Regions from separate parts of the Agrobacterium sp. DE0009 genome, predicted to be linked through region 3. Evidence: predicted binding sites of a transcription regulator. Region 3 holds the regulator's gene; each other region holds the start of a gene.

Region 1 (7,381 bases), on a different contig from region 3:
GCATGAACGCTCCTCGGCTTCGTCAGCTGTTTCAGCGTCCCAAGGGTGCTATCAAGGTCGACGGCCGAGAGGAAACGGATATTTGCTTAATACCGTCTCGTCGATCGGCGCCGCGTGGAGATAAATATTGCCGGAAAAAACCACTCCTATTTCCACATCGCCCGCATCCGCGCACCCACATCGATCCGGATCTGCTGCGCGCTGCGTTCCGAAGCGGCGGCTGAAACCAGTGGCCAAGTCATAGTCTCAAAAAACTGCAGCAATGTCGCCGGTATGAAGCGGGTTCTGGCGGCGTAAACATGCCGGTCACCCTGCTGACTCTGCCCGCCTGTGAAGAAGCGTTGCGGCGTGATCAGCGACAGGCTGTCCTTGGCGCGCGTCATGGCGACGTAGAGCAGCCGGCGTTCCTCCTCCAGTTCCTGGGTGGTGCCGACGCCGAGGTCCGAGGGGATGCAGCCGTCGACCACATTGAGGATGAAGACGGAGCGCCACTCTTGGCCTTTGGCGGAATGGATGGTCGAGAGGCTGAGATAATCCTCGTCGAGTAGGGGCACGCCGGCCTGATCGCTGGTGGCGTCGGGCGGGTCGAGTGTCAGTTCGGTCAGGAAGCGTTCGCGTGAGGGATAGCCGCCGGCGATCTGCTCTAGCTGCAGCAGATCGGCCTTGCGGGTGTCCGCATCCTCATGCAGGCGTTCGAGATGCGGCTCGTACCACAGCCGAGCCTTCCCGATCTGGCCCGGCCAGTCATTCGGCGCCTGCCGCAGGCCCACAAGCATTTGTGTAAAGGCTGCCCAGTCATCGCCGGTCTTCGGCGGCGATGGAATTTCGGCGAGGGCAAGCAGCGGCTCTGGGTCTGTCGCAATCGCATCAAGAATATTGCCAGCCTTCTTCGGTCCGATGCCTGGCAGCATCTGCAGCAGCCGGAAACCGGCGACGCGGTCGCGCGGGTTCTGTGCGAAACGCAGCACGGCCAGCATGTCCTTCACATGGGCGCTGTCCAGGAATTTCAGGCCGCCGAATTTGACGAAGGGGATGTTGCGGCGGGTCAGTTCCACCTCGAGCGGGCCACTATGGCTGGAGGTGCGGAACAGCACGGCCTGCTGTTTCAAAGTCATGCCGGTTTCGCGATTGGCGAGGATCTGGTCGATGATGAAGTTCGCCTGCTCGGTCTCGTCTTTCACCGTCACGAGTTTCGGGCGCTCCAGCGACTGCCGCTCGGTCCAGAGATTCTTGGTGAAGCGCTCGCGCGCGAGATCGATGACCCCGTTGGCGGCTGCAAGGATCGGCTGCGTCGAGCGATAGTTGCGATCCAGCGTGATGATATCGGCCGCCGGGCTGAAGGAAGCCGGGAAATCGAGGATGTTGCGCACGGTCGCCGCCCGGAAAGAATAAATCGACTGCGCATCGTCGCCCACCACGGTCAAGCCGCGGCCGCCGGGCTTTAGCGCCATCAGCACCGAAGCCTGCAGCCGGTTGGTATCCTGATATTCATCGACCATCACATGGTCGAAGCGGTTGCCTATATCATCAGCCAGAACGGGGTCGCTGACCATCTGGGACCAGTAGAGCAGAAGATCGTCGTAATCGAGCACGTTCTGGACCTGTTTGGCCTCGACATAGGCCGCGAACAGTTCCCTGAGTTCGCTTTCCCAGTTGGCAACCCAGGGATAATGCTGGCGCAAGATGTCCTTGAGCGGCGTCTGGGAATTTACGACGCGCGAATAGATCGCAAGACAGGTGCCCTTTGTCGGAAAGCGGCTTTCGGTTTTGGAAAACCCCAGCTCGTGCCGGGAAAGATTCATCAGGTCGGCGCTGTCTTCGCGGTCGTGGATGGTGAAATCGATGTTGAGGCCGATCTGCTCAGCGTAGATGCGCAACAGCCGTGCACCAATGCCGTGAAACGTGCCGGACCACGCCAATGCATCTGTCATGATGGCCGAATTTGCCCCGAGGACCTGCTTGCATATCCGTTCGACACGGCGCGCCATCTCGGAGGCTGCGCGCCTTGAGAACGTCATCAGCAGGATGCGGCGGGGATCGGCTCCATTCACGATCAGATGCGCAACACGGTGAGCCAGCGTATTGGTCTTTCCCGAGCCGGCGCCGGCGATGATCAAAAGCGGACCGGCGACATGTCCGTCCACCAGTCCAACCCCATGTTCCACGGCCTTGCGTTGCTGCTCGTTCAGTTTTTCCAGATAGGCAACCGCCATCCTGCACTAATCCTCGATATTTGCCCCAGGCGAAGTTGCCTGCCCGAAAACGGCGGGCGACTGAGCCTGCGCCGCCATGTCGCCTTCGTGCCGCAATGATTAGCAAAGACTCAAACAGCAAGCCAGAACAAATGCTGAACGCAAAAGCCTTGCTGCGCAAGTCCGGTTGGCGCCATCACCTGACAGCTCGATTTCCGAAGTCTCTTCCGCGAATGTTGCCTCAGGAGCGGAAGCGGATATGCTGGCGTCGCATCGCCGGAAATCAGATGAGGCAGTTGTCTCATTGGCCTGAAATGATGAGATATTTCATGTTTTCCGACGCGCTTTTCCTGCTTTTTCCGGGAGCGTTGAACCCGATCGGATTTAACGGTCATTACCCCCGAAGAGGCTTATTCACTGGGAGGAAAAAATCATGAGACGACTTAAATTCTGCCTGATCGCTCTGGCCGCAATCGCTGCCTCGACATTCGCACAGGCCGAACAGAAAGCGATGAAATCCGATGTCACCATCGCTTCTGACCTCAACTACCTGCTTTATACGCCCAAGGATTACGCCGGCTCGAACAAGACCTATCCTCTTGTCGTCTGGCTGCATGGCGGCGATCAGGGCGGCAGCGACGTCGAAAAGCTACGGTCGAGCGGCTTGCCAAAAATGATAGAGGACGGACGTGAGTTTCCCTTCCTGGTGTTTTCACCCCAAAATCCGAGTGAGGAACTACTTTATCCGATCGAGCGTGTTGCAAGCGTTCTTGAGGCGGTGGTGGCCAACCATCGGGTCGACCGGGAACGGATCTATCTGATCGGCTACAGCCGGGGAGGGTTCGGCGCATGGTCCATGGCAGAGCAGTTTCCTCAAACTTTCGCCGCGGTGGTTCCGATTGCCGGCGGCGGCATTCGGCACTACCTCAATCGAACGAACGAGAAGGCGGCTTTCTGGGCCTTTCATGGTGCAGATGACGAGGTGATCCCGCTGTCCGATACGGTGGTGCTTGTGCAACGTCTTAAGGAGCTGAAACGCAATGTTCGGCTTACGGTGTTTGAGGACACGGACCATCAGGCGGTCGAGGGAAAGGTGCTGAACGACGAGGCGATGTGGACTTGGTTGCTTGAGCAGAAGCTTGCGGGCGAAAAAGCATCCTCGAATCCGTAAATCCGAGCCAACCGCTGTTTCTTACAGCTGACATTGCCGCTTCTGCCGCGTTTTGCCATTGCAGCGCAGGCTGCGATAATCCGCTACCCCTCAGCGAATGCACTTTATCGCTTGACTCCCTACGCGGAGATGGTGCTAATACGCATTAGCTGCTAATACGTATTAGCAAATATCGGATGTCGGGGAGGGCATCGGTTGACTACTCACAGACGTCTCACGCAGAACGATATTGCCAAGCTTGCCGGTGTCAGCCAGGCAACGGTGTCGCTTGTTCTGAACGGCGCGCCGGCAGCGGTCGCGCGCATCCCGGACGAAACCCGGGAAAGGGTGCAGGCCGTCATTCGCCAGACCGGTTATGTTGCCGATCCGATTGCGCGGCGCATGGCCAAGGGGCTGAACCGGATCCTCGGCGTTTTCACCTATGAGCCAGCATTCCCGAGCGCCCAGGCTGACTTCTTCACGCCCTTTCTGCTGGGCATCGAAGAAGAGGCGCAGCAGCAGGCTTATGATCTTCTGCTGCTGACGAGCGCCGGTGTCGGCGATAACCGCAAGATTTTCTCGGAAGGCAACAGGCTTCGGATTGCGGACGGCTGTCTGGTTCTCGGCCGCGAGTTCGATCGCAAGGAACTCGCCCGGCTGGTTTCGGAAGACTATCCCTTCGTCGCGATCGGCCGCCGTGAAGATGCCGGTGGTCCGGTTCCCTATGTCGGCGGTGACTACGCCGCGGGAACGCGTCAGCTCGTCGAAGACGCCATCGCGCTGGGACACACCAGGCTCGCCTATATCGGACCTCATGGTCCGGCAGAATCGATTGCCGATCGCTGGCAAGGTTTCAGCGCGGCGCTCGCAGATGCGGCCACGATTGCCCTGCATATCAAGGCGGTCAACCGGCCGGCCGAGAAAATACTCGATGCCATCATTGAGAGCGGGGCAACAGTCGCCTTCTTCATAGAATTGGCCGATGCCGTGCGCGTAGAGGCGCTGGCGCGGGCGAGGGGGCTTGTCGTGCCGGACGCATTTTCGATGATCGTGCTTGGCAGCCATATCAGGGCCGCACGCAGTCCCGTGCGTTTCACCTCCTATGAAATTCCGCGCGAGGAGATGGGGCGGCAGGCAACCGCCATGCTGGTCAACCGCATCGAGACCGGCAGCGCCGGTGGGCAGATCCTTCTCAAATGTGAACCCGTCAAGGGAGAGACGTTGGGGCCGGCCCCGACCGGCTCGGCAAACAAGTCCTCAGTCAACAAAACGGATGTGACGTCGTGAAAGACATGAAAGCAGATATTCTCGTGGTCGGTGGCGGCCTTGGCGGCGTAGCGGCGGCACTGGCGGCCGCACGAGCGGGCAAACGCGTGATCATGACCGAAGAATACGACTGGATCGGCGGCCAATTGACCAGTCAGGCCGTTCCCTCGGACGAGCATACATGGGTCGAACAGTTCGGCATCACCCGTTCCTACCGGGCGCTGCGCAACGGTGTGCGGCAATATTATCGAGACCATTATCCGCTGACGGAAGGCGCGCGCGCGTGGGGCGACCTTAATCCGGGCGGCGGATGGGTGAGCCGCATCTGCGCCGAGCCGCGTGTCAGCCTCGCGGTCATGGAAAGCATGCTGATGCCCTACATTGGCGCAGGTCGCCTGACTATACTCAAGCCCTGGCGTCCTGTCGCGGCCGATGTGGACGGCGACCGGGTTCGCTCCGTGACCCTCCGCCGTCGCGACAGCGGCGCTGAAATCGTCATATCGGCCGATTACGTACTCGACGCCACCGAACTTGGCGATCTGTTGCCGATGACCGGCACGGAATATGCCAAGGGTTTTGAGGCGCAGTCGGACACGGAAGAACCGAGCGCGCCAGAGCACGCTCAACCGGACAATGTGCAGGCTGTCTCAATCTGCTTTGCCATTGACCACGTCGATGGCGATCAGACGATCGACAAGCCTGAGAACTACGACTATTGGCGCTCTTATCAGCCGCATTTCTGGGGTGGTCCGCTCCTCGGCTTCACTGCGCCGCATCCGCGCACGCTGGAGCATACCACCCGCACCTTCACGCCAAATCCCGATGATAATCCCCTGCTGGTCGATGCCGACCAGCGCAAGGGCGGCGGTGATGAGAATCTCTGGATTTTCCGGCGCATCGCGGCGCGAAAAAACTTTGCGCCCGGCTTCTACCAATCGGATATCTGCCTCGTGAATTGGCCGATGATCGATTACATGGATGGCACGATCATCGATGTGACCGAGGCAGAAAAGGCGCGCCACCTGAAGGCGGCGGCAGATCTTTCTTATTCGGTCTTTTACTGGCTGCAGACGGAAGCGCCGCGCCTTGATGGCGGACATGGGTTCCGCGGGCTTCGGCTGCGTGGCGATATCACCGGCACCGACCACGGGCTCGCCATGGCTCCCTATATTCGCGAAAGCCGCCGTATCAAGTCGGTGACGCGCATCGTCGAGCAGGATCTTTCCTACACGGTTCGCGGCGAAAGAGGCGCGGTCCGCTATCGCGACAGCATCGGTATCGGCATGTACCGCATCGACCTGCATCCATCGACAGGCGGCGACAACTATATCGACGTGCCATCTTGCCCGTTTGAAATACCGCTCGGTGCGCTGATCCCGCAGCGGGTGAGAAACCTGATCCCGGCCGGCAAGAACATCGGCACGACGCATATTACCAATGGTTGCTACCGCCTGCATCCAGTCGAATGGAACATCGGCGAAGTGGCCGGGATGCTTGCGGCGCACTGCCTGGAAAATGGCCTCACGCCGCATCAGGTGCAGGAAGACGATGATCGCCTGGAAGCGTTTCAGACGCAGCTGACCCGTCAGGGCATCGAAATACGCTGGCCTGATATCGCGGCCTATTAGGACGGCGGTTTGTCGTCTCATCGAACCCATCTTTGGAGGAGGACCGGGAATGAACAATCATTTTAAACTGAAATCCACGGCCTGTGCGCTTGCCCTGGTCGGCTCGCTTGCGTTTGCGGGCGGAGCGATTGCGCAGGATGCGGTTAATCTGCGCATGACGATCTGGAGCGCCAACGAGGCGCATCTCAAGCTCTTCAACGAGATCGCAGCCGGTTTCAAGAAGGATCATCCAAATGTCAGCGTGACTTATGAGTCCCTGCCTTTCGATACCTACACGACTGCACTCACCACACAGATCGCGGGCGGCAACGCACCTGACATGGCCTGGATTTTCGAGACGTCGGCTTATGATTTTGTCAAGTCCGGGGCGCTCTACCCGCTGACGGACACACTGAAGGCTGCGCCGGGATATAATCTTGAGGAGGTCGGTGCCGGCGCCACGGAACGCTGGTCGCAGGACGGTACGCTTTACGCCTATCCGTTTTCGACCTCGCCCTTCGCCGTCTTCGTCAATAACGATCTTATCAAGGCTGCCGGTGCCAAGACCCCTGCCGACATGATCGCTGCCGACGAATGGACGTGGGACAACGCCATCGCAACCGCGTCGGCTGTCGCCAAGACCGGAAAGGGCGGGCTTGTCGTCCGCGATTTCAATTACCAGAGCTGGCAATACCTCACCTCCGTCTGGAATGGCTGGGGGGCTTCACCCTGGAGCGCTGACGGCGCCACCTGCACCATGGCGGAAAAGCCGATGGCGGATGCTATTTCGTTCATCCACGACGCCATCTTCGACAAGAAGGCCATTCCGGGCCCCGGCGAGACGGTCGATTTCTTCGCTGGCAATGCGGCGATGACGATTACGCAGATCAGCCGCGCCTCGCTTCTGCCGAAGGACAAGCCATTTGCCTGGGACCTCGTGCCTCTTCCGAAGGGCCCTGCCGGCGATTATGCGCTGATCGGCCAGGCGGGTATCGGCGTCATGCAATCAGGCAAGAATGCCGAGACCGCGGCGCAATTCGTGGCTTACATGACCAATCCGGAAAATTCCGCCAAACTCAGCCAGTTCTTCCCTTCAGCGCGCAAGTCTTTGCTGAATGCGCAGGTGCTGAAAAAGACGAACCCGCTGCTCAGCGAGGAGCAGATCG
Region 2 (7,381 bases), 630 kb from region 3:
GCCATTGCGTGGCGGTCGCCTTCAGCGTCAGGTCTGGGTTTTCCGGTTGCGTCAGCTGTGCGTTCAGAAGATTGAACGAGGGGAAAGCGAGAAACAGAAGAATGAGAACCGGCGCCAGCGTCCAGACAACCTCGATCGCCGTGTTATGGCTGGTCTTGGACGCCACCGGATTTTTCGCGGCGCGGAATTTCAAGGCGACGATGATGAGCAGCGCAAGAACGAAAAGCGTAACCGGAACAATGAACCAAAGCGTATATTGTTCGAACCAGCGTATTTCGTGCATGATCGGCGTGGCTGCCTCCTGCATGCCCATTTGCCAATGCACCGGCTGATCGGCGTGGGCGCCGACAGCCGTGAGCAGACAGGTCATCCCCGCCAATGCTGCGTAAATCCTATTCCTCACGGTACCCTCTCCCTCACGCGCCTGATCCAGATCAATCACAAGCGCAGAATCCATGCTAATGGTAATAACTTCAAACCACAGTTTGCCCTCTGCCGCAATATGCGTCGGGACACGGAAGCGCCCCAATTTTGCCATTGAGCATTCCGCAGGCGACTTTCCCGCACCCTTTATGGGAGCTGCCCCGCCAGGCACGATTTCTAACGGCTCAGATGCGACAAAGCCGCGCTCGCCAGCCGGTTTGATCGCCAGATAAAGAATGACGAACCGGGAAAATCGCGGGCCCGCCCGGGCCGACAGGTCCTATTTCCGCCCAACTCGGCTGGAATTGAAGGCTCCAGGCTTTTTTTTCCGGATTATGGCGTCAAAATAGCCGCACTGATTCGAATCCCAGAGGTATCCATGCGTCTTTCCCCGCTCGCGCGCACTTTTCTTGCCGCCGCCGGTCTTGCCATCATCGCCCCCGCTGCAGCGGCGCTGGCGCAACAGCAGCCGCCCGGCACGCCAAAGTCGACGCATGGTGCGTGGTCCGTCATCTGCGACAAGCCGGCCGGCGCCTCTGAAGAGCAATGCGCGCTGATGCAGAATGTCATTGCCGACGACCGCCCGGAAGTGGGACTTTCGGTTGTCGTTCTGAAGACGGCCGATCGCAAGTCGCGCATCCTGCGCATCCTCGCGCCGCTCGGCGTGCTGTTGAAGGATGGCATGGAGCTCTATATCGACAATAATAATATCGGCCGCGCCTATTTCACCCGCTGCTTCTCCGAAGGCTGCTATGTGGAAGTCGATATTGACGACGAACTGCTGAAGGTTTTGCGCGCCGGCAAGAACGCGGTTTTCGCGCTGCGCGAAGCCGTGGATCAGGACCGCGTCGGCATTCCGATCGAGCTTTCCGGTTTTGCCGAAGGTTACGACGCGCTTCCTTGAGTGGAGCGCCTTGCTTTTCGACAGGAAAACTGTACTTTCAAAGTATAGTTTTAGCAATTACTGAAAAGCATGAGAGAAAACAAGCTCGCCAGCTATCGCTTCATATGCGGCGTTGCCTTTTTTTACGTCGCACTTGCCTTTATTGCGGGTTACGCTCGCAAAGTCGGGATTTTGCTTGGTTCTCCTAGGGACTGGCGGATGATTGAGCTTGCGCTGTCGGTTACATCTGGCAACCAGCTTGCTTACCTTCATTGGCAACGCATCGTGCCGGACTCGAGCAAACATTGGTCACGGCTGACATTCCCGATGATCCTGCATCAACTAGTGGTCTGCGTTGTTGCTTTCATCGTCATTCATTTCGTTTTAAGCTGAACTGAGCTTGATGACGCTTTGGCTTGCCACCAGCGGCGCACGACCCTACATGCTTGCCAGACACTATTCAGTTTGGAGCCTCCCATGACCGACGACCTTGTAAAACTCTTCGATTGCGATGAAACGCAATTGCGCAAGCTCGTTGGAGAGGCGCTTGCGGGCGCCGACGATGGCGAGTTGTTCATCGAACATGCGCAGGCGGAGTCGCTCACCTTCGACAATGGCCGTCTCAAGGGCGGCTCCTTTAACACCGACCAGGGTTTTGGCCTTCGCGCCGTCGCTGGCGAGACGGTCGGTTATGCCCATGCCGGCGAGCTTTCGCAAAGCGCGCTGAAGCGTGCTTCCGACGCGGTGGGTGCTGTTACCAAAGGATATTCCGGCTCCTATGCCGCTGCACCGCAACGCACCAATAAAAAGCTTTATGGCGACGAAAACCCGATCGGCAGCCCCAGCTTCGAGGAGAAGGTGAAGCTCCTCACCGATATCGATGCCTATCTGCGTGATAAGGATCCGAATGTCCGGCAGGTGACGGCGACGATTTCCGCCAGCTGGCAGGTGGTGGATATTCTGCGCGCCGATGGCCATCGTGTCAGTGACGTCAGGCCGATGACCCGTATCAACATTTCCGTGGTCGCGGGCGAAGGCGACCGACAGGAAAGCGGCTCCTACGGGATCGGCGGCCGGGTTGGTTTCGGCGATTTCATTACCACGGAAAACTGGCAGCGCGGCGCGGATGAAGCGCTGCGGCAGGCGCTCGTCAACCTCACGGCCATCGATGCGCCAGCGGGCACCATGGATGTGGTGCTCGGTTCCGGCTGGCCGGGTGTGATGCTGCATGAGGCCGTGGGTCATGGTCTGGAGGGCGATTTCAACCGCAAGAAGACATCCGCATTCGCTGGTCTGATGGGCGAGATGGTCGCCGCACCCGGTGTCACTGTCGTCGACGACGGCACGATCGACAGCCGGCGTGGTTCGCTTACCATCGACGACGAAGGCACGCCTTCAGGATATAATGTCTTGATCGAGAACGGCAGGCTCGTCGGCTACATGCAGGACCGGCAGAACGCCCGGCTGATGGGTGCGAGGCCCACCGGCAACGGCCGCCGCCAGGGTTATGCCTATGTGCCGATGCCGCGCATGACCAATACCTACATGCTCTCCGGGGACAAAACGCCAGAAGAGATTATTGCATCCGTCAAAAAGGGCATCTACGCCGTCTCCTTTGGTGGCGGTCAGGTGGATATTACCTCGGGCAAATTCGTGTTCGGCTGCACCGAGGCCTATCTCATCGAGAACGGCAAGATCGGTGCGCCGGTGAAGGGCGCGATGCTGATCGGCAACGGCCCGGATGCGATGAAGCGCGTCTCGATGATCGGCAATGACTCAAAGCTCGATACCGGCATCGGCAATTGCGGCAAGGCCGGGCAATGGGTGCCGGTTGGCGTCGGCCAGCCGCATCTGCGCATGGACCAGATCACTGTGGGCGGCACGAAGGCGTAGGCCGTGGCTTTCGGGTGATTGCACTCGGTTGTCTCAATAGCGCGGACAAAACTACGTCGCATTCTACCCCGCCCGGCCCGTCATCCCGGCGTTGAGCCGGAATGACGGGAGAAAGAGTTGCAGCCACACTGAGCCTGCCGGTGCCTTGCCAGCCCATGACCCCACACATGGCAGCCATGATGCTGTTTTTTCTGGCGCGCTGGCGCGAACGCGATAATATCAAGACTTATGGCGGGCCCCTCCTCCCATCCGGGGCCTGCGTGGCGAAGGAGACAACGACCATCATACGAAATGCCCTCGTTCCTGAACTTGCCGTCAGCGACTGGCAGAAGAGCCGCGCTTTTTATTGCGACCTGATTGGCTTCCATGTGGTTTACGAGCGCCCCGAAGAGGGCTTCACCTATCTGGCGCTGGGCGACGCAGAGCTGATGATTGACCAGATCGGCGCGACCCGGACCTTTGTGGCGGGCAATGCCTCGCTCGATGCGCCGTTGGGCCGCGGCATGAACCTGCAGATCGCCGTTCCCTCCCTGCAGCCCATTCTATTCCGGCTGGAGCGGTCTGCCATCGATCTCGTCATGCCGCTTGAGGAGAAGTGGTACAGACGCGGCACGGTCGAAGTGGGTAACCGGCAATTCATCGTCGCCGATCCCGACGGGTATCTGATCCGCCCCTTCGAGAGCCTCGGCGAACGCCCCTTCCGGTTCGGTTGAGCCATGTTGCCCTTTCTGCCGCGGGCGGTGGTGTTCGACATGGACGGATTGTTGATCGAGAGCGAGAGGCTTTATCGCGATTCATTTCTGGCGGCCTCGGATGAAGGCGGCCATGGCATGAAGGTGGAGACCTATCAGAAGGTCTGCGGCAGCCCGTGGGACGTCATCACCGGCACCATCTTTGCCGATTATGGCGCGGATTTTCCCATCGACAGTTTTCGAGACGCCTGGCTCCGGCATCTTGGCGTGATGATGGCTGATGGCGTGGCGTTGAAGCCGGGCGTCGTCGAAATCCTCGATCTGCTCGACAGCCTCGACATCCGCCGCGCCATCGCCACCTCATCGCGGCACGATTCGGTGACGCGCCATCTTGGGCCCCACGATCTTCTCGGACGTTTCGACACCATTGTCGCGCGCGGCGACTATACGGAGCCGAAACCGGCGCCCATGCCCTATCTGACGGCGGCGCGACGACTGTCCCTCGATCCCGGGCGCTGTCTTGCCTTGGAGGATTCCTACTCAGGTGTACGCTCGGCGACATCGGCGGGCATGATGACCATCATGGTGCCTGACGTTGCACCGCCGACGGAGGAAATGCGGGAGAAATGCGTGGCCGTCGCCAGCGACCTTAACGCCGTGGCGGCCATGTTGGAAAAGCTGGAGCCTTCAGGGTTTTGACGGCGTAAAGCACCACTTACGCTCAATCGCTCCTTCAATATCGAGACCGTTATAATGGGCCAGTAACAGCACATGGCCGAGGAGATCGGCGGTTTCGTCGGCCAGATCCCGCTTCGTCTCCTCTTTGCTCCTACCCTTAACGCGCGCCCTTCCTGTCAGCCGGTTCCAGGCCTGTGTGACCTCGCCAACCTCTTCCTGAAGCTTCAGCATGTACCAGTCCGGATCGCGGAATATCCCGTTTTCAGCGGCATATTTTTGCGACGCCTCTTCAAACCGACGCATCATGTCAGCAAACATTTGTTCATCCTTTGTTCACTCGCTGAAACTCTAATCATGATTCTCTGACGGCGTCGACCCGTCAGGGCGTCATGCAGCCATGAACAGAAATTTCCGGGACATGCGCATGCAAGCGCGATAGAGAAAAGATATTCAAACAATCATGCCGTCACCCATGTCCCATCTCGACTTCCTGGCGTCATTCGTCGCCGCACACAGCCCGGTGCTGCTCGCCATGTTTGCCGGCGCAGCCTTTCTTGCCGGCCTTGCCCGCGGCTTTTCCGGCTTCGGTGCAGCGCTCATATTCATCCCGCTTGCGAGCGCCATCGTGGGGCCACGTGTGGCTTCGGCGGTTCTGCTGGTGGTGGACGCCGTGCTAACTGTCGGCATGATACCGCCCGCCTTCCGCATGGCGGACCGGCGGGACGTGTTCACCATGGCGACCGGCGCCCTTGTCGGCGTGCCCGTCGGCACGATGTTGCTCGCCAAGGGTGATCCCTTGACGCTGCGCTGGCTCATTTCAGGTGTCGTCGTGGTGCTGCTCGTGTTCCTGCTGTCCGGCTGGCGTTACAGCGGCCGGCCGAAGACGCCGCTCACCCTTCTCACGGGACTCGTGGCTGGCCTGTTTTCAGGCGCCGCGCAGCTGGGTGGCCCGCCCGTCGTCGCCTATTGGCTGGGCGGCGCGCTGAAGGGCGCTTTCGTGCGCGCCAATGTCATTCTTTATTTTGCGATATCGACGATATTTTCCCTGGCCAGCTATTTTTTGGGCGGCCTGTTCAGCTTCGATGTCTTTGTGTTTTTCCTGCTGGCGTTGCCCTTTTACGGTGCGGGCCTTTACGCAGGGTCGCGATTACATGGGTTTGCCGATGAGGCATCCTTCAGGCGCATCTGCTACGGGCTGATCGCCATGTCTGCCGTCATCGGCCTGCCCTTGTTCGATTCGCTGCTGAAATAGGCGGGCCACGACGACCCGCCGACTTGCCTTTACGGGTACATGCGGACTTTCGACCAGGCACCGTCAGGCGTCTCGCGGCGGAATTCGATGCGGTCATGCAGGCGGAACTTGCGATCATGCCAGAATTCGATGCTCACGGGGCGAATGCGGAAACCGGACCAGTGGGATGGGCGCGGAATATCGCCGATCGCATATTTGGCGGTATATTCGGCCACCGCCTTTTCCAGCGCGAAACGACCCTCCAGCGGCCGCGACTGCTTGGAGGCCCAGGCGCCGATGCGGCTGCCGCGCGGGCGGGAGGCATAATAGGCATCCGCCTCCGCGTCGCTCACGATCTCCACCTCGCCCCGCAGGCGCACCTGTCGCCGCAGGCTCTTCCAGTGGAAACACATGGCCGCTTTTTTCTGGCCGAGGATCTCCCGGCCCTTCTGGCTTTCGAAATTCGTGTAGAACACGAAGCCGCGGTCATCGACACCTTTCAGCAGCACCATGCGCACGTTCGGCAGGCCATTTTCGTCCACGGTGGCGAGTGCCACTGCGTTCGGATCGTTGATTTCGGAAGCCGTCGCGTCCTTCAGCCACTCGGCAAAAAGCGTGAAAGGTTCATTTTCTTCCGTGAAGTCACTGGATGTTAACCCCGTTTCCGACATATTGACTAAAATGCTCCCGAGCTGATTTGGACCCCAGAGATGATCTCTGGTGAAAGATGGTGACCGTCATAGCAAAGTCGAACAGTCGAACAAAGAGCCTCCTTTCGTCGGTAGCGGAAGTTTCCGCCGTCGTGTCGATGCTTGTGGTGCTGAGCGGATGTGTCAGCCTCGATCTGTTCGGCGGCGATAAGGTCGACCGCTCGCTTTCCACGGCCTCCGTGCCCAACCAGCAGAATGGCAGCGCCCAGACCGACGACGTAACCATTCGCAATGCGGTCACATCGGCCGATCTCGCCAAGCTTGCAGATCAGCCGCTGCCCTGGGCGAACGCCGCCACCGGCAGCGCAGGCGTCGTCACGGCCATTCGCGAAGACAAATCAAGCGGTTTCGTCTGCCGTCAATTCAAGACCACCCGTCACTCCTTCGAGGGTGTGGCAGCTTATTCCGGGCAGGCCTGCCTGTCGGAAACCGGCGAATGGTTGATGACCCGCTTCGAGCAGAAATAATCTGTTTACCCTCCCGCAGGGAATAAAGCCGGCCCGCGCGCGGCCCGCATCCTCCGTAAAGGAGTGATTAGCAACTTATTGCAACAGTCGACGTTGATTAAACCGAGGGCGCGCAGGCGAATGAACGCAGGCACCCCTTATCGGAGAGGTTCGTTTCAGGATTGCGCCATGAAGGGCGGCAGCGCCTGAGCCAACGTAGCTGGTGCTTCGCATGCGCGATCCATATTCTATCCTCGGCGTAAAACGTGACGCCCGCCACGACGAGATCAAGGCCGCCTGGCGCACGAAGGCGAAAACCGTTCACCCGGACGCCAATCGCGACGATCCCGATGCGTCGGCGCGCTTTGCCGAGATCGGTCAGGCCTACGACCTTCTGAAAGACCCGAAAAAGCGCGATCTCTACG
Region 3 (7,381 bases):
TGCACGAGGGCAGGGTCCATGAAATCGGCCCGCCGGAAGAGGTGTTCTCCAATCCCGCGACCCCTGAACTCAAGCAGTTTCTCGGTGTCGCCGCCCGCCACTGAGAACCATCAGGACGAACAAGTAAAAGGCCGGCGGTGAAAACCTGCCGGCCTTGCTGTTGGTTGGTTTCGCTGCTTAGCGCTTGGAAACCGGAACGTAATCGCGCTTGCCGGCGCCCGTGTAGAGCTGGCGCGGACGACCGATACGCTGCTGCGGATCTTCGATCATTTCGTTCCACTGCGCGATCCAGCCAACGGTGCGGGCAAGGGCGAAGAGAACGGTAAACATGGTCGTGGGGAAGCCGAGCGCCTTCAGCGTGATGCCGGAATAGAAGTCGACATTCGGGTAAAGCTTCTTCTCGACGAAGTAAGGGTCGGAAAGGGCAATCTTTTCCAGTTCCAGCGCGACCTGCATGATCGGATCGTCGGAATTGCCGGTGGCTTCCAGCACCTCATACATCGTCTTCTGCATGATCTTGGCGCGCGGGTCGTAGTTCTTGTAGACGCGGTGGCCAAAGCCCATCAGGCGGAACGGGTCGTTCTTGTCCTTGGCGCGGGCGATATATTCCGGAATACGGTCAACCGTGCCGATTTCGTTGAGCATGTTGAGCGCCGCTTCATTGGCGCCGCCGTGAGCCGGGCCCCAGAGGCAGGCGATGCCAGCCGCGATACAGGCGAACGGGTTGGCGCCCGAAGAACCGGCAAGACGCACCGTGGAGGTGGAGGCGTTCTGCTCGTGATCGGCATGCAGGATGAAAATGCGGTCCATGGCGCGTGCCAGAACCGGATCGACCTTGTAGTCCTCGCACGGTACGGCAAAGCACATGTGCAGGAAGTTGGAGGCGTAATCCAGATCGTTCTTCGGGTAAACGAAGGGCTGGCCGATATGATACTTGTAGGCCATGGCGGCGATCGTCGGCATCTTGGCGATCATGCGTAGGGAAGCGACCATGCGCTGGTGCGGATCGGTGATGTCGGTCGAGTCGTGGTAGAAAGCCGAGAGAGCGCCGACCGTGCCGCACATGACGGCCATCGGATGCGCATCGCGACGGTAGCCGGTGAAAAAGCGGCTCATCTGCTCGTGCACCATGGTGTGGCGCGTGACGCGGGTGTCGAAGTCCTTCTTCTGCGCAGCCGTCGGCAGTTCGCCGTACAGCAGCAGATAGCAGGTTTCCAGGAAGTCGCCCTGTTCGGCCAGCTGCTCGATCGGGAAGCCGCGATGCAGCAGCACGCCCTCGTCACCATCGATATAGGTGATCTTGGATTCGCAGGAGGCTGTCGACGTGAAACCCGGGTCGTAGGTGAAGGAGCCGGTGTTCTTATACAGCGTGGCGATATCGACGACGCTCGGCCCGATCGTGCCTTCCCTGACAGGGAGTTCGACCTGTTTGTCGCCAAGTGTCACTGTAGCGCTTTTTTCCGTCATACTGATCCTCCGAAAACATGCGGGTGGGGGCGTTTGGATGCGCCCCGCGGTTAAGCGTCTACCGATTAGCTATATGATCCTGTCGCAGATGCCAAGCTATCCAAAGGTCAAATTGTGCATTGCGGCAAAGGTGAACGCCTTGCTTTTGGCCTTGTGATTGGCAGCAATTCAATCTCGGTCAACGCAGAGTTAAAGGAAAGCATTGCAATACCGGCAGTCCATCTGCAAACCTGTCTTCAGTGCGGCAGGGGCGCGGCCCAGAATGCTTGGTCAAGGTGAAAAAGAGCATTTCGGATATGTCAAAACGCTGCAGGGAGATACCCCCGGCACGGTGGATATCCTGGCGCCGCTGCGGCGCTCAGGCGCCGCGCCGACCGCTGTTGTGCCGGCCTTGGTTGATGTGGCGGCGCGGAACATTTCCGTTACTCAAAAACTTGCCGCATGGCTGACGGAAGAACGCGCATTCGGTCACGATTTCCTCTTTGTACCCGTCTTCATCGGCTGCGGGGCAATCCTGTGGTTTTCTCTTGGGACCACGCCTTCCTTGCCGCTTCTGATCATCGCGATTTTGGTCGCGGCCCCCTTGGCGCTGCTAACCAGATATCGCCTTGATGCCGGGTCAAGGGTTTGCAGCGTTGTCGCGCTGATGTTGCTCGGCATGCTTTTTGCGGAACTGGAAACCCGCCGCGCCGCGACTGTCCTTCTGGACACGCCGGTGACCACGACGGTTACCGGGAAGGTCGTCCGGCGTGAGGTGGATGCGCGGGGTGACTGGCGATATCTCGTCGAGCTCCACTCCACTGAAGCACCATCACTTACGCGTTCGCCGGGGAGGGTGTCGCTTCTCGCGCGTGGTGGCGGCGAACCCATGCCGATAGGCGCGATCATTCGCGGCAAGGCGCGGCTCTCTCCGCCGTCCGGACCGGCTCTGCCGGGATTGAACGATTTCGCCTTTTCATCCTATTTCCGCGGTATCGGAGCGACAGGCTTCTTTTACCAGCCGCCCCAGCCGTTGGCGATGGCGAACCTTGGGGCTGAGGGTTGGCTGGAGATGGCCGACATGTGGCTCTATCGCCTGCGCGCCGCCATCGCCGAGCGCATTCGCACGACGATCGGAGGCGACGCGGGTGCCTTCGCCGCATCCATCGTCACCGATGAGCGACAGGCCATATCGCCGGAGACAATGGAGGCGTTGCGGGTGTCGGGGCTTGCCCATATCGTCGCCATATCCGGGCTCAACATGGCCCTGGCGTCAGGCATCTTCTTTGTCGGCATGAGGATGGGGTTCAGCCTGTTTCCGGCCTTTGCCCAGCGATGGCCAGTCAAGAAGATATCCGCCTTCGCAGCGCTCGTCATGACGCTATGCTACTATCTGATCTCCGGCTTCGCGGTTTCAGCAGAACGGGCCTGGCTGATGATGTCGATCATGCTGGTCGCGGTGCTGTTTGACCAGCCGTCGCTCAGCCTCAGAAACGTCGCGCTTTCCGCTCTCATTGTTCTCGCGCTCTCGCCCTCCGAAGTGATGGGGCCAAGCTTTCAGATGTCTTTTGCGGCGACAATCGCGCTTGTTTCCGCCTACGCCGCCTGGAGCCGCCGGCGTAGTGGTCGCGAGCGTCTTTATATGGGAAGAAAGCCCAGCTGGATCACGGTCGCGCAGATGGCAGGCGCTGTGATGGCGGGCGTCATCACGACGTCGCTGATTGGCGGGCTTTCGACGGCAATCTATTCCGCCGAACATTTCCAACGTGTCACCACCTATGGACTTTTCGCCAATCTTGCCGCGACGCCGCTGATGTCGCTGATTGTGATGCCCTTCGGTCTGATCGCCATGCTGCTGATGCCGTTCGGGCTCGACGCGCCATTTCTGAAGGTCATGGGCTATGGCATGGCGATGGTCATCGAGGTCGCGGACGAAGTTGCGTCCTGGGGCGGAAGCGCAGCGACCGGACGCCCGCATGGCTGGTTCATCGGTATCGCCTCGGCCGGCTTTCTGCTGCTCACCCTGTTGCGCACCCGCCTGGCGCTCTTGGGCATCCCGCCTCTGCTGCTTGCCTTCGGGCTCTCGGCAACGACATTTCAACGCGATCTGCCGGATCTCCTCGTTCATGAAGATGGCTCGCTGGTGGCGCTTCTTGCCGATGAGAAGGTTTACACCACGAGAACCCGACCCCATGGCTTTATTTATGACCAGTGGCAGAGGGCGCTGCTGCTTGCCAAGACACCGCAGGCGCCGGTTATTCTGCAGCGGGACCGGCCAGAGACGTTTACCAAAAAAGCAAAGCTGTCGCAGGAGGAGTTGCGAGCCGCCGCACGCGAGATGGCGGTTGCGCTGAAAGCGGGAACGCCGGGCGTTTTCACCTGCAAGCGGGGTCGCTGGTGCGTGGCGCAGGCACAGAGCGGCGAATGGATCATCGTGCTGGAGGAAGGGCGTCTGGCTGGAAAGGCATGTGACATCGCCGACGTCGTCATTGTTTCCCAGAGAACCTCGTTTTCACAGTGCCGCTCAGGCGCGCTGCTTCTCAATCGAGACATCTTGCGGCGCATTGGTTCAGTGGAGATCAACTTCGCGTCAGCCAATCAGCCGGGCGTCGTGGAAAAACTGCGCGCTTCGACCGCAGGCATGAACCGGTCTTGGAGCGAACATCGGTATTACGATTGGAAATCTGGTCGCTACGAGCATGAGCTACCGGAAACGATCACGCGTCTGCTGGCGGCGTCGCAATGATTGCCGCCGGCAAATCGTCTCAAGCCTTCGCGCGCAGATCCGCAGTCAACTGACCGATGCTGGCGATTTCGTCTTCATGCGCTGGGTCCCGCCACATTTCTTTCAGGCCTGCCTCATACCATTCGCGCATGGCGGGCAGGGCGAGCAGGCGATCGCAATAGGCCTTTGCTGCGGGGGATAGATCCGCACCATAAGTCTGGAAACGGAATGCCACGGGGCAGAAGAAGGCATCCACTGCCGTGAACTTCTGGCCGGCGAGATAAGGACCACCGAAGGTCGAAAGGCCTTCGCTCCACAAAACATCGATACGCTTGATATCAGCTGCCAGCCCGGCATCACCACGCTTTGGCGTGACACGAATGCCGACCGACATGGGGTAGAGATTGCGCAGCGACGAAAATCCCGCATGCATTTCGCTTGCCGCCGAACGCGACCAGGCTCTGGCCTGCTTGTCGCTTGCCCAGACCCCTTGATGACGCTCGGCGAGATATTCCGCGATCGCCAGCGATTCCCAGACCGTCACACCCTCATCGACGAGGCAGGGGACCTTGCCGGTGGGAGAAAAGGTGGAAAATGAGACGCCTTCGCCAAAGGGAACGAGTTTCTCTTCAAAGGCAATACCGAGCGTGCGCATCAACACCCATGGCCGCAGCGACCAGGAGGAGTAGTTCTTGTTTGCGATATAAAGATCATACATGGCGTGTCTCCTGACTGTGTCGCAGTTTTATACCAGCGACGTTGCGGCGAATATCGCAAAGAATCCATCGCACTCATAAAGCCCGTTGATGGGTGAACGACATCCAGGCCGAATTCGTGTCAAACCCGCCTTGACCCTTTCAAAAGCACCTTCATGCCTTCAAAAGAAAAAAGCGCATCAATCCACCGGAATGACGCGCCATTCATCTTGAAGGCTAGATATGTCTTGCCAATCGATCCGGTTTTATCCAGACCGACGGCGGCATCAATGATAGCGCCGGATAAGCCCCACCAGCTTGCCCTGAATTTTCACCCGATCAGGCCCAAAAATGCGGGTCTCGTAGGCCGGGTTCGCCGCTTCCAGCGCGATGGATGCACCCTTGCGGCGGAACCGCTTCAGCGTGGCTTCTTCATCATCCACCAGCGCCACAACGATATCGCCCGGATTGGCCGTATTTCCATTGCGGATGATGACCGTATCGCCATCGAAGATGCCGGCCTCGATCATCGAATCGCCCTTGACCTCAAGCGCGTAATGTTCGCCTGAGCCTAGCATGTCCACTGGAACGGCCACGTCATGCGTATTGTTCTGAATGGCCGAGATCGGCACACCGGCAGCGATCCGGCCCATGACAGGTACGGTCGCCGCACCTGCAATGTCATTTGCGGGTGCCTTGGGAGCAGGGGGCGGCTCCGGCGTTTTCGGTTTGCCGAGACTGCCTTCGATAACGCTCGGTGAGAAGCCGCGCTGCGGCCTTGCGCCCGGCGTATAGGCCTCCGGAAGCTTGATGACTTCGAGCGCTCGAGCCCTGTTGGGTAGCCGGCGAATAAACCCGCGCTCTTCGAGCGCCGTGATCAGCCGGTGGATGCCGGATTTGGAAGCAAGATCGAGTGCATCCTTCATTTCATCGAAGGAGGGCGGCACGCCGGACTCTTTCATTCGCTCATGAATGAAGAGAAGCAATTCCTGCTGTTTGCGCGTGAGCATGAGGAAAACACCCTTGAGAATCGTCGTTGGAGTCGCGAAACAAATACAGAACGAACACTATATGTTCCATATGTGTTCCGCAATCCCCTAAAATCTGGTTAAGCTTCGCTCGGATTTACATTTTGCAAATTGGAGGTAACCAAAGCTCCAGAAGTCGTTCCCAGGCGGGGCCCCGACGCGTCCCATTTGTTCCGCGTTTCAGGTCAGGGTGTAGATCGGGCTGTGCTATCGCGCGAAAACGACCGTCTTGTTCTTATTGAGAAGCACCCGGTCCTCAAGGTGCCATGAAACCGCCCGGGCCAGCACGCGTCGCTCGATGTCGCGTCCCTTGCGGACCAGCTCATCCGGTGTATCGGCATGGCTGACCGGCTCGACGTCCTGGCAGATGATCGGCCCTTCATCGAGATCGCGGGTGACGTAATGGGCCGTTGCACCGATCATTTTGACGCCCCTCTCATGGGCTTGGTGATAGGGCTTTGCGCCCTTGAAACCCGGCAGGAAGGAGTGGTGAATGTTGATGCAGCGCCCGGATAAGTATTCGGAGAAGTTGTCCGACAGGATCTGCATGTAGCGGGCAAGAACGACGAGGTCGGTGCCCGTTTCTTCGATGATGTCCTTGATGCGCGTTTCCTGTTCGGCCTTGTTGTCTTTTGTCACCGGCAGGTGATGGTACTTTATCCCGCCCATCAGCGTGAGGTTCAGGGCCTCGCGGGGGTGGTTGCCGACGATGCCGACGATCTCGGCATTCAATTCGCCGATGCGGTGGCGATAGAGAAGATCGCCGAGGCAGTGGTCGAAGCGGGAAACGAGCAGCAGCAGCTTGCGCGGCGCACCTGCTGGACGCAGCGTGGCGTCGAGAGCGAAGCGATCGATCTCCTCGGCAAGTCCATTGCGAAAGCCTGCCTCGTCGCCGGCCATGGAGAAGGCGACACGCATGAAAAACATGCCCGTTTCATGGTCGTCGAATTGTTGAGCTTCATAAATATCGCCGCCATGCTGTGCGATGCGGCCCGAGACCGCAGCGACGATTCCGCTTCTGTTGGGGCAGCGCAGCGTCAGGACGTAATTCATCTAAAGCCTCCTGGAAGATGGAGTTGCGGTTGGACTGCTGTCATAGCGGCGCCCACGCGGAGCCACGCCCCGTTTCCACGGGGCCGAGCGTCAGCACGAAGCGGTCGCGGATGTCACTGGATGGCGTGTTCGCCCGGCCCGAGATAACTCGCCATCAGAGCGGGATCGACGGCGAGTTCGGAAGCTGGGCCTGAGCGGCGCACTTCACCAAGTTCGACGAGATAAGCTTCGTCGGCAATTTCGAGCGCGGCGCGGGCATTCTGCTCGACCAACAGGATGGAGACACCGGTTTGACGCAGGTCGGCGACGATACGCAGGATTTCGGCGACAATCAGCGGTGCAAGTCCAAGGCTCGGCTCATCGAGAAGCAGCAGTCTCGGCCGGCTCATCAACGCCCGCGCGAGCGCCAGCATCTGCCTTTCGCCGCCGGACAG
Region 4 (7,381 bases), on a different contig from region 3:
CCGGCGGAAACCTCGTCGGTGGAGCGTTTGAGAAGGCTGGTGATTTCCTTTGCCGCGGCGGCAGACCGCTGCGCCAACTCGCGGACTTCCTGCGCGACCACTGCGAACCCCTTGCCGGCTTCTCCTGCGCGCGCCGCTTCAACGCCGGCGTTGAGCGCCAGAAGATTTGTCTGGAAAGCGATTTCGTCGATGACGCCGATGATCTGGTTGATCTGGCGCGACGACGTCTGGATGGCTTCCATGGCGGCGATCGTCTGTTCCATCACGCGGCTCGATGCAGTTGCCTCCGCACTGGCGTCGCGCGCAATGCGCGTGGCCTGTTCGGCGCGCTCGATCTGGTCACGGACGGCCTCGGTAATCGCCTTGATGGCGCTGGCCGTCTCGGTGATGGAAGCCGCCTGTCTTTCGGTGCGCTCCGCAAGTTGATCGGCCCCCACGCGCATTTCCTCCGAGCCGCCGCGCACGGCAGCGGAATTGCCGCCAATGGCTTCCATGGTCTCGCTCAGACGGGCGAGGGCTGTGTTGAAGTTGTGGCGCAGGCTCTCAAGATCAGCCGGAAAAACGGTCTCTATGCGATAAGCCAGATTGCCATTCGCCAACCGGTCAAGCCCCTCATCCAAGGAATGGACGACCATCTGCAGAGTCCCGGCCTCTGCCTCCCGTTCCGCCAGATGCGCGCGACGCGCCGTTTCGGCTTCCTCTCGTGTGCGCGAAGCGGTTTCTTCCATCTCCCGCTGGAGAATGAGCTTCTCACGGAAACTGCCCAGCGCCCGCGCCATGCGGCCGATCTCGTCCTTGCGGTCCTGATTTCCGATTTCCGCATCGAGACGGCCTGCCGCTACTTCGCCGGTCAGGCCTGCAAGCTTTTCGAGTGGCGCGAAAAGACGCCGGGCGAAGAAGGCGGTTGCCGCGCACATTGCAGCCAGAACGCAAAGACCGATGACAGCGAGCGTCCCGGCAATCGAGATCGACCCGGCATTCAATTCGCTGCGCAGCATGCTTTCCACTGCAAGATATTTTTCCCCCGCAAAGGAAAAAGGTCGGGCATAGGCGTTTGCCTCGCCATCGGCGCGTTCGATCGTGGCGACTGTCATGCCCACAGCGTTAAGGGCCTGCCCGTGAAATCCATAAATCGCCGGATCAAGGCTGACGAGTTTGCTGCCCTCCACACCGAGAACCTTGCCATCGGCAGAAATGATTGCGGATTGCTCGGAGCTGCCCGCCGAGACACCCTTCGTCAGGATTTGGCTGAAGACATCCTCCTTCACGCGGAAAAGAACGATGCCCTTGAAGGCGCCGAACTTGACCACGGGAACACCGAAATAGATGCCCGCCTCGTTTGTTGCCGCATCGATCCGAAGGCCGGAGAAGCTCGTCTGAGCTACATCGTCTACGGCCTTTTGGGCATTCGCAGCACCCCGCGCGAACGCGGCGCCAAGACCGCTTTCCGCCCAGACGCCGTTATTGACGGTCTCCCCGAAGGCCGCCCCCTTAAGATAAGAGTAATAGACAGTGCCGGCCGGATCGATGAAGAGCACGTCGCTGAACGGAGTCCCCTTGAGATAACCGGCTATGTCCGTCTGGGTCTTTTCATGGGTTGAATAATAAAAGCCGCTCGGGTTTTCCGGCTTGATCAGCTTTTCCTTCTCGCTGAAGGGGTTTTCCTTGACGAAAACGCGCTGAAGCTCCGCCTTGGCGTCACCAGAGTTTTTCTGAACCGTGCCCCAGCCGCTTCGCATGGAGACGACCGCCATTTGCAGGGATTCGATCTTGGCGATGGAATCCGCCTGGGTTTTCAGCTGCTCGAGGCGCTCCTGAAGCATGTCGCCGCGGAAGACGAGAACGCTTTCCATGGACTTCGATGCCTGCTCTTCGAGAACGTGGCTGCTGCTCTGGTAGCCGAGAAGCGTGAGCGTCCCGGTCGAGATCGCCATCAGCGCTAAAAAAATAATCAGGACTTTGGTCGATATAGAATGAAAACGGTTGAGCATGGCCGATGCAGCCCCCAATGCCGGATCAGTTCCCGCGCCTCGGATGACGGGCGCCATTGGACGGCTGATTTGGCGAACATATTGCGCCGCGGCTCGTCATGGCCGCAGCTCCCCATTTTGTTTTTGTGGGCGAACAATGCGGTACGCGGCTTAAGCAGTGGTAAATGCTGCACTGCAAATATAATGAATGTTGTCGTTTTGTTCACTTATCGCTGGCAGGGTCGGGGCCAGAAAGATAAGGTAGCTCATGCAAAACACGATTCGGATCATCGGCATCGACCCCGGGCTACGGCGCACCGGCTGGGGTGTCATCGACACCCTCGGCAACAGCCTCAGATTTGTCGCCTCCGGTACGGTGACGTCGGATGGTGATATGGACCTCGCCTCCCGGCTCTGCCAGTTGCATGATGGGCTGGCTGAAGTGGTACACAGCTACCGGCCGGATGAGGCTGCGGTGGAGCAGACCTTTGTGAACAAGGACGCGGTTGCGACGCTGAAACTCGGTCAGGCGCGGGGCATTGCCATGCTCGTGCCGGCGCGCGCCGGGTTGCCTGTCTTCGAGTATGCGCCCAATGCGGTCAAGAAAGCTGTGATCGGCGTCGGGCATGGGGAAAAGCAGCAAATTCATATGATGCTGAAAATCCTGATGCCGAAGGCCGAATTCAAGGGTAACGATGCGGCGGACGCGCTCGCCATCGCCATCTGCCACGCGCACAATCGCGGTGGTGACAGGATGCGGCGGCTTCTGGCAGCCGGTTAATTTCATTTTTAGTGAGCGGGCGGCATCATGATCGGAAAACTGAAAGGCAGCATCGAGGAAATCGGGGCGGATTACGTGCTGGTGGATGTGCATGGCGTCTGTTACGTCGCCTATTGTTCGGCGCGCACTTTGTCGAAAATCGGCTCTGTCGGGGAGGCTGTGGTGCTCTTCATCGAAACCTATGTGCGTGAAGACCAGCTGAAGCTCTTCGGCTTTCTCTCGGCGCTGGAGCGGGAGTGGTTTAATCTGTTGCAAAGCGTGCAGGGCGTGGGCTCGAAGGTGGCGCTGGCCGTTCTTTCCACGCTGTCGCCTTCCGAACTTGCCAATGCAATAGCCCTGCAAGACAAAACCATGATCTCGCGTGCACCGGGGGTCGGGCCGAAGGTGGCCGTGCGCCTCGTGACCGAGTTGCGCAACAAGGCCCCGGCCTTTGCGGGAGACGCTTCCGCCTCCATCGGGCTCAAGCAGGAGCTTGGAGAAGGTGTCGCTTCCGCGCCGGTCGCGGATGCCGTATCAGCGCTGACAAATCTTGGTTACTCTCGTGACCAGGCTGCCAACGCGGTTGCCGCTGCGCTCAAAAATGGCGGGGAGGGCGGCGATAGCGCCAAGCTCATCCGGCTCGGTCTCAAGGAGCTTTCGCGGTAAATTTCGTGAAGCGCGTTGTCGCGATAGTCATGCTATAGCGGCGACACCTGAGGAATTCGACTAGAACAATGGAATGCCCTGAATGAGCGATGCGGAGAGACTGATCACCCCGGAGAAGCGCGGCGAGGATATCGACACCACGCTGCGCCCGCAGTCGCTGGACGATTTTACGGGCCAGGCAGAGGCTCGCGCCAATCTGAAAGTGTTCATCGAGGCGGCCAAGAATCGGGGCGAGGCGCTTGATCATGTGCTCTTCGTCGGCCCGCCCGGCCTTGGCAAGACAACGCTGGCACAGATCATGGCAAAGGAGCTCGGCGTCAATTTCAAGTCTACATCCGGCCCTGTCATTGCCAAAGCGGGGGATCTCGCGGCGCTTCTCACCAATCTTGAGGAGCGCGACGTTCTCTTCATCGATGAAATCCATCGTCTCAATCCGGCGGTGGAGGAAATCCTTTATCCCGCCATGGAAGATTTTCAGCTCGATCTCATTATTGGCGAGGGGCCTGCGGCGCGGTCGGTGAAGATCGATCTCTCCAAGTTCACGCTTGTCGCCGCTACCACCCGTCTCGGCCTGTTGACCACGCCGCTGCGCGACAGATTTGGTATCCCCGTTCGATTGGCCTTTTACACCGTGGACGAGTTGGAACTGATTGTCCGGCGTGGGGCGCGGCTGATGGGCCTGAACATGACCGACGAGGGCGCGCGCGAAGTGGCACGACGCGCGCGGGGAACGCCACGCATTGCCGGTCGGCTGTTGCGCCGCGTCCGCGATTTTGCGGAGGTGGCAAGGGCGCAGGCCGTCACCCGCGAGATTGCAGACGAGGCTTTGACGCGGCTTCTGGTCGACAATATGGGGCTCGATCAGCTTGATATGCGGTACCTTACCATGATCGCCGTTAATTTCGGCGGCGGCCCCGTGGGCATCGAAACCATCGCTGCGGGCCTTTCGGAGCCGCGCGATGCCATTGAGGACATTATCGAGCCTTATATGATTCAGCAGGGCTTCATCCAGCGTACGCCGCGTGGGCGCGTTTTGACGGGGACGGCGTGGAAACATCTCGGGATGCAGCCGCCGAAGGATCTTGAGGCGGCGCAATTCCGTCTGACGCTGGAAGACGATTGAGGGAACAAGCCCGCCGCCGTTGCATTTGACCGTCTTTGGCACGGAGAGGATCATGTCGGCATATCGCAAGGGTACGAAAGTGCGCTGGAAATGGGGCAAGGGCACAGCGGAAGGAAAAATCATCGAGACCTTCACTGAAGATGTCGAGAAAACGATTTCCGGCGCCAAGATTAAGCGCAAGGCAAGCAAGGACGAACCTGCCTATCTCATCGAGCAGGACGATGGCGCGAAGGTTCTGAAAAGCAAGTCGGAGCTGGAACACGCCGGTTGAAGGCGCCGCAGGGGAGGCGTCAGAAAGGGGAAGCTGATGCCTTACGATCCGCTGCGAGTTTTCCGCAAACTTGCCCGCAACAACCGTCTTGCAAATTTCAGGCTGCATCAGGCCTGCCGTCAGCTGTCTGAGGATGCGTTCGTCGCGCAGCGCGTCAGTTTCTTCCCGACCCTCAGGGCAACGCTCAATCACATTCTCATCGTTGACCGGTTTTATATCGATGCTCTCCAGGGAGGTACGCTTGGACACGCAGCCTTCGTGGTGAGCGAGCCCTACCCGACGGTTGCTGAGTTACACGAAGCGCAGACGCAGCTGGATAAAGCGTTGATTGCCTTTGTCGATGATCTCGATGAAGACGGCCTTGCCGGGATCGTTGATATACATCGGGGCGCGCGTGTGCAGCAGGATCGCTGCGATGATGTTCTCTCCCACCTCTTCCAGCATCAGACCCATCATCGTGGCCAGGCACATGCGATGTTGGCGGGCACGTCGGTCAAGCCGCCCCAACTGGATGAATTCATTGTGGGCGATGATGCAGGAGCGAGAAAAGCGGAAATGGATGCGCTAGGGTGGACGGAAACCGATTTGATGTTTCCAGCCCGCAGGCCCAACCATGACGCATGATAACAAGCAGGACACCCGCATCCGCATCAAGTTCAAGCCGAAACGCATCTTCCAGATGCGTGTCGCGGGACTTGCATTTCGCCACGGCAACGTGCTGGTGCACCGCGCGACGCATGAGAAATTCTGGACCTTTCCAGGCGGCCGCGCTGAAATGGGCGAACGCTCCGCAGAAACGCTGGCGCGCGAGATGGTGGAAGAGCTTGGCGTTGAGGCAAAGGTTGGACGCCTTCTCTGGGCGGTCGAGAATTTCTTCCACTACGAAGGCAAGGATTGGCATGAGCTCGGGTTCTATTACCTGATGGACTTGCCGGAGGGGCTCAACTTTCATCGCACCGACATCATCCACCGGGTCCAGGACGGCGATAACGAGCTTGAGTTTCGCTGGGTGGCTGCAACCAGGAAGGCATTGACCGAGCTTGATATTCCGCCTTATTTCATCGCCGATGAAATTGAGAACCTGCCGAAGACCACCAGGCATCTCGTGTGGGATGACGGCGATCTGGACGATAAATGACCTCTGCCCCCGAACGCCATATGATCCGGTTGGATCGCAAACCGCAGCTCTTCAGCATGCGTGTGGCGGCCCTCATTTTCCAGAATGAACATCTTTTGGTACAGCGTGGCGTGAAGGACGACTATTGGGCTCTGCCCGGAGGTCGTGCCGAAATCGGCGAAAGCTCCGAGCAGACCATCGTCCGTGAGATCGGCGAGGAGCTTGATCGGGCGTGTTCGGTGGAGCGCCTTTTATGGTCGGCGGAAAACTTTTTTGCCTATGACGTTTATTCGGCCCATGAGCTGGGGTTTTATTATCTCGTCTCGCTGGATCATCCCCTGCCGTTCCATGACAACGATATAGTCCATCGTGTGGTGGATGGCATCGAAGTCGAATTTCGTTGGCTCCCCGCGCGCATTTCCGCCTTGATCGAGAACGACCTCCGCCCGCGCTTCATCGCAGAGCGGATAGAGGCGCTGCCCTCGCGGCACGAGCATCTGATCGTTCGCGAAGGCCGCGCTGGCGCTGCTGAAAATCCCAAGGAGACAGTATGAACGAGCTTTTGGTTTCACTTTCGGGTGAACTGATTGACCATGGTCACCGCCTGATGCAACGCGTCTATTATGAGGACACGGATTTTTCCGGCCTCGTTTATCACGCGCGTTACCTGCATTTTCTCGAGCGTGGCCGGACCGATTATCTGCGTTGCCTCGGCTGCGAACAAAGCGCGCTTCTGACCGCCGATGAGGAGGGCCTCGTCTTCGTGGTTCACCGCATGGAGATCGATTTCAAAAGCCCTGCGCGGATGGATGACGTCCTGACGATCACGACGATTACCGAGAAGGCCGGTGGCGCGAAAATGGTGCTCAATCAGGAAATTCGGCGCGGCGAAACGCTTCTTGTCGCCGCCAAGGTCATCATCGCTGTCATCAATGCCAGCGGTCGGCCAAGGCGTTTGCCGGAGACGGTTGCAGAAAAATTCCTGAAGTAATTGAGCTGTTCAACCAGTAAATCAATCCGGTGTGGCGCGGTCGTAACACTCCTTTAACCATAATGGTGTCTTACTTTAGCGACCGGCATTTGTGCGGTGCACGCCTTCCTTTCACCAAATTTATTGGCGAGTAAGGCTCACTGGCAAGTATCGGGGTATGGCAAAGGGGTTGGCGACTGCCGTCGCATAGCTTCGAGCGTTAACACGCGTTTGAATCGCCCGGTCCCGTACCGGGCGTTTGGATTCGGGGATTGGATTTTTATGGAACAGGCAGGTTTGGCAGCGGCGACGCACGATGTAAGTCTCTGGGCACTGTTTATGCAGGCGGGCCTCATCGTGAAGCTCGTAATGATCGGACTGATCGCCGCCTCGGTCTGGACGTGGGCGATCGTCTTCGACAAATATGTGACTTTCGGCAAGGCAAAGCGCCAGTTCGACCAGTTCGAGCAGGTGTTCTGGTCGGGGCAGTCGCTCGAGGAACTC

Evidence for each region. The regulator LexA, encoded in region 3, represses DNA repair genes until DNA is damaged. The targets are predictions, from matches to a motif close to TGTTCNNNNTGTGTTCNG.
Region 1: FS804_RS23205 (ATP-dependent helicase) is a predicted target of LexA. The motif match lies at 2,337-2,354, and genes of this name have one in related genera.
Region 2: FS804_RS06060 (MazG nucleotide pyrophosphohydrolase domain-containing protein) is a predicted target of LexA. The motif match lies at 4,889-4,906, and genes of this name have one in related genera.
Region 4: ruvC (crossover junction endodeoxyribonuclease RuvC) is a predicted target of LexA. The motif match lies at 2,180-2,197, and genes of this name have one in related genera.

The regions. Positions count from the first base shown of each region.
Region 1 covers NZ_VEIU01000011.1:13,532-20,912, forward strand. Annotated here, with positions in the region: gene FS804_RS23205 (ATP-dependent helicase) at 147-2,213, opposite strand; gene FS804_RS23210 (prolyl oligopeptidase family serine peptidase) at 2,626-3,363, shown strand; gene FS804_RS23215 (LacI family DNA-binding transcriptional regulator) at 3,559-4,629, shown strand; gene FS804_RS23220 (FAD-dependent oxidoreductase) at 4,635-6,236, shown strand; gene FS804_RS23225 (sugar ABC transporter substrate-binding protein) at 6,286-7,381, shown strand, end outside.
Region 2 covers NZ_VEIU01000001.1:1,177,770-1,185,150, forward strand. Annotated here, with positions in the region: gene coxB (cytochrome c oxidase subunit II) at 1-370, opposite strand, end outside; gene FS804_RS06035 (invasion associated locus B family protein) at 803-1,327, shown strand; gene FS804_RS06040 (hypothetical protein) at 1,397-1,699, shown strand; gene tldD (metalloprotease TldD) at 1,784-3,199, shown strand; gene FS804_RS06050 (VOC family protein) at 3,484-3,912, shown strand; gene FS804_RS06055 (HAD family phosphatase) at 3,916-4,590, shown strand; gene FS804_RS06060 (MazG nucleotide pyrophosphohydrolase domain-containing protein) at 4,579-4,887, opposite strand; gene FS804_RS06065 (sulfite exporter TauE/SafE family protein) at 5,042-5,821, shown strand; gene pdxH (pyridoxamine 5'-phosphate oxidase) at 5,851-6,471, opposite strand; gene FS804_RS06075 (RT0821/Lpp0805 family surface protein) at 6,528-6,977, shown strand; gene FS804_RS06080 (DnaJ C-terminal domain-containing protein) at 7,189-7,381, shown strand, end outside.
Region 3 covers NZ_VEIU01000001.1:548,514-555,894, reverse strand. Annotated here, with positions in the region: gene FS804_RS02835 (amino acid ABC transporter ATP-binding protein) at 1-104, shown strand, start outside; gene gltA (citrate synthase) at 178-1,467, opposite strand; gene FS804_RS02825 (ComEC/Rec2 family competence protein) at 1,730-4,192, shown strand; gene FS804_RS02820 (glutathione S-transferase family protein) at 4,212-4,889, opposite strand; gene lexA (transcriptional repressor LexA) at 5,154-5,876, opposite strand; gene purU (formyltetrahydrofolate deformylase) at 6,102-6,947, opposite strand; gene FS804_RS02805 (ABC transporter ATP-binding protein) at 7,061-7,381, opposite strand, start outside.
Region 4 covers NZ_VEIU01000002.1:399,759-407,139, reverse strand. Annotated here, with positions in the region: gene FS804_RS11335 (methyl-accepting chemotaxis protein) at 1-1,991, opposite strand, end outside; gene ruvC (crossover junction endodeoxyribonuclease RuvC) at 2,239-2,751, shown strand; gene ruvA (Holliday junction branch migration protein RuvA) at 2,779-3,396, shown strand; gene ruvB (Holliday junction branch migration DNA helicase RuvB) at 3,479-4,519, shown strand; gene FS804_RS11315 (DUF2945 domain-containing protein) at 4,572-4,790, shown strand; gene FS804_RS11310 (DinB family protein) at 4,827-5,414, shown strand; gene FS804_RS11305 (NUDIX hydrolase) at 5,404-5,928, shown strand; gene FS804_RS11300 (NUDIX hydrolase) at 5,925-6,461, shown strand; gene ybgC (tol-pal system-associated acyl-CoA thioesterase) at 6,458-6,898, shown strand; gene tolQ (protein TolQ) at 7,160-7,381, shown strand, end outside.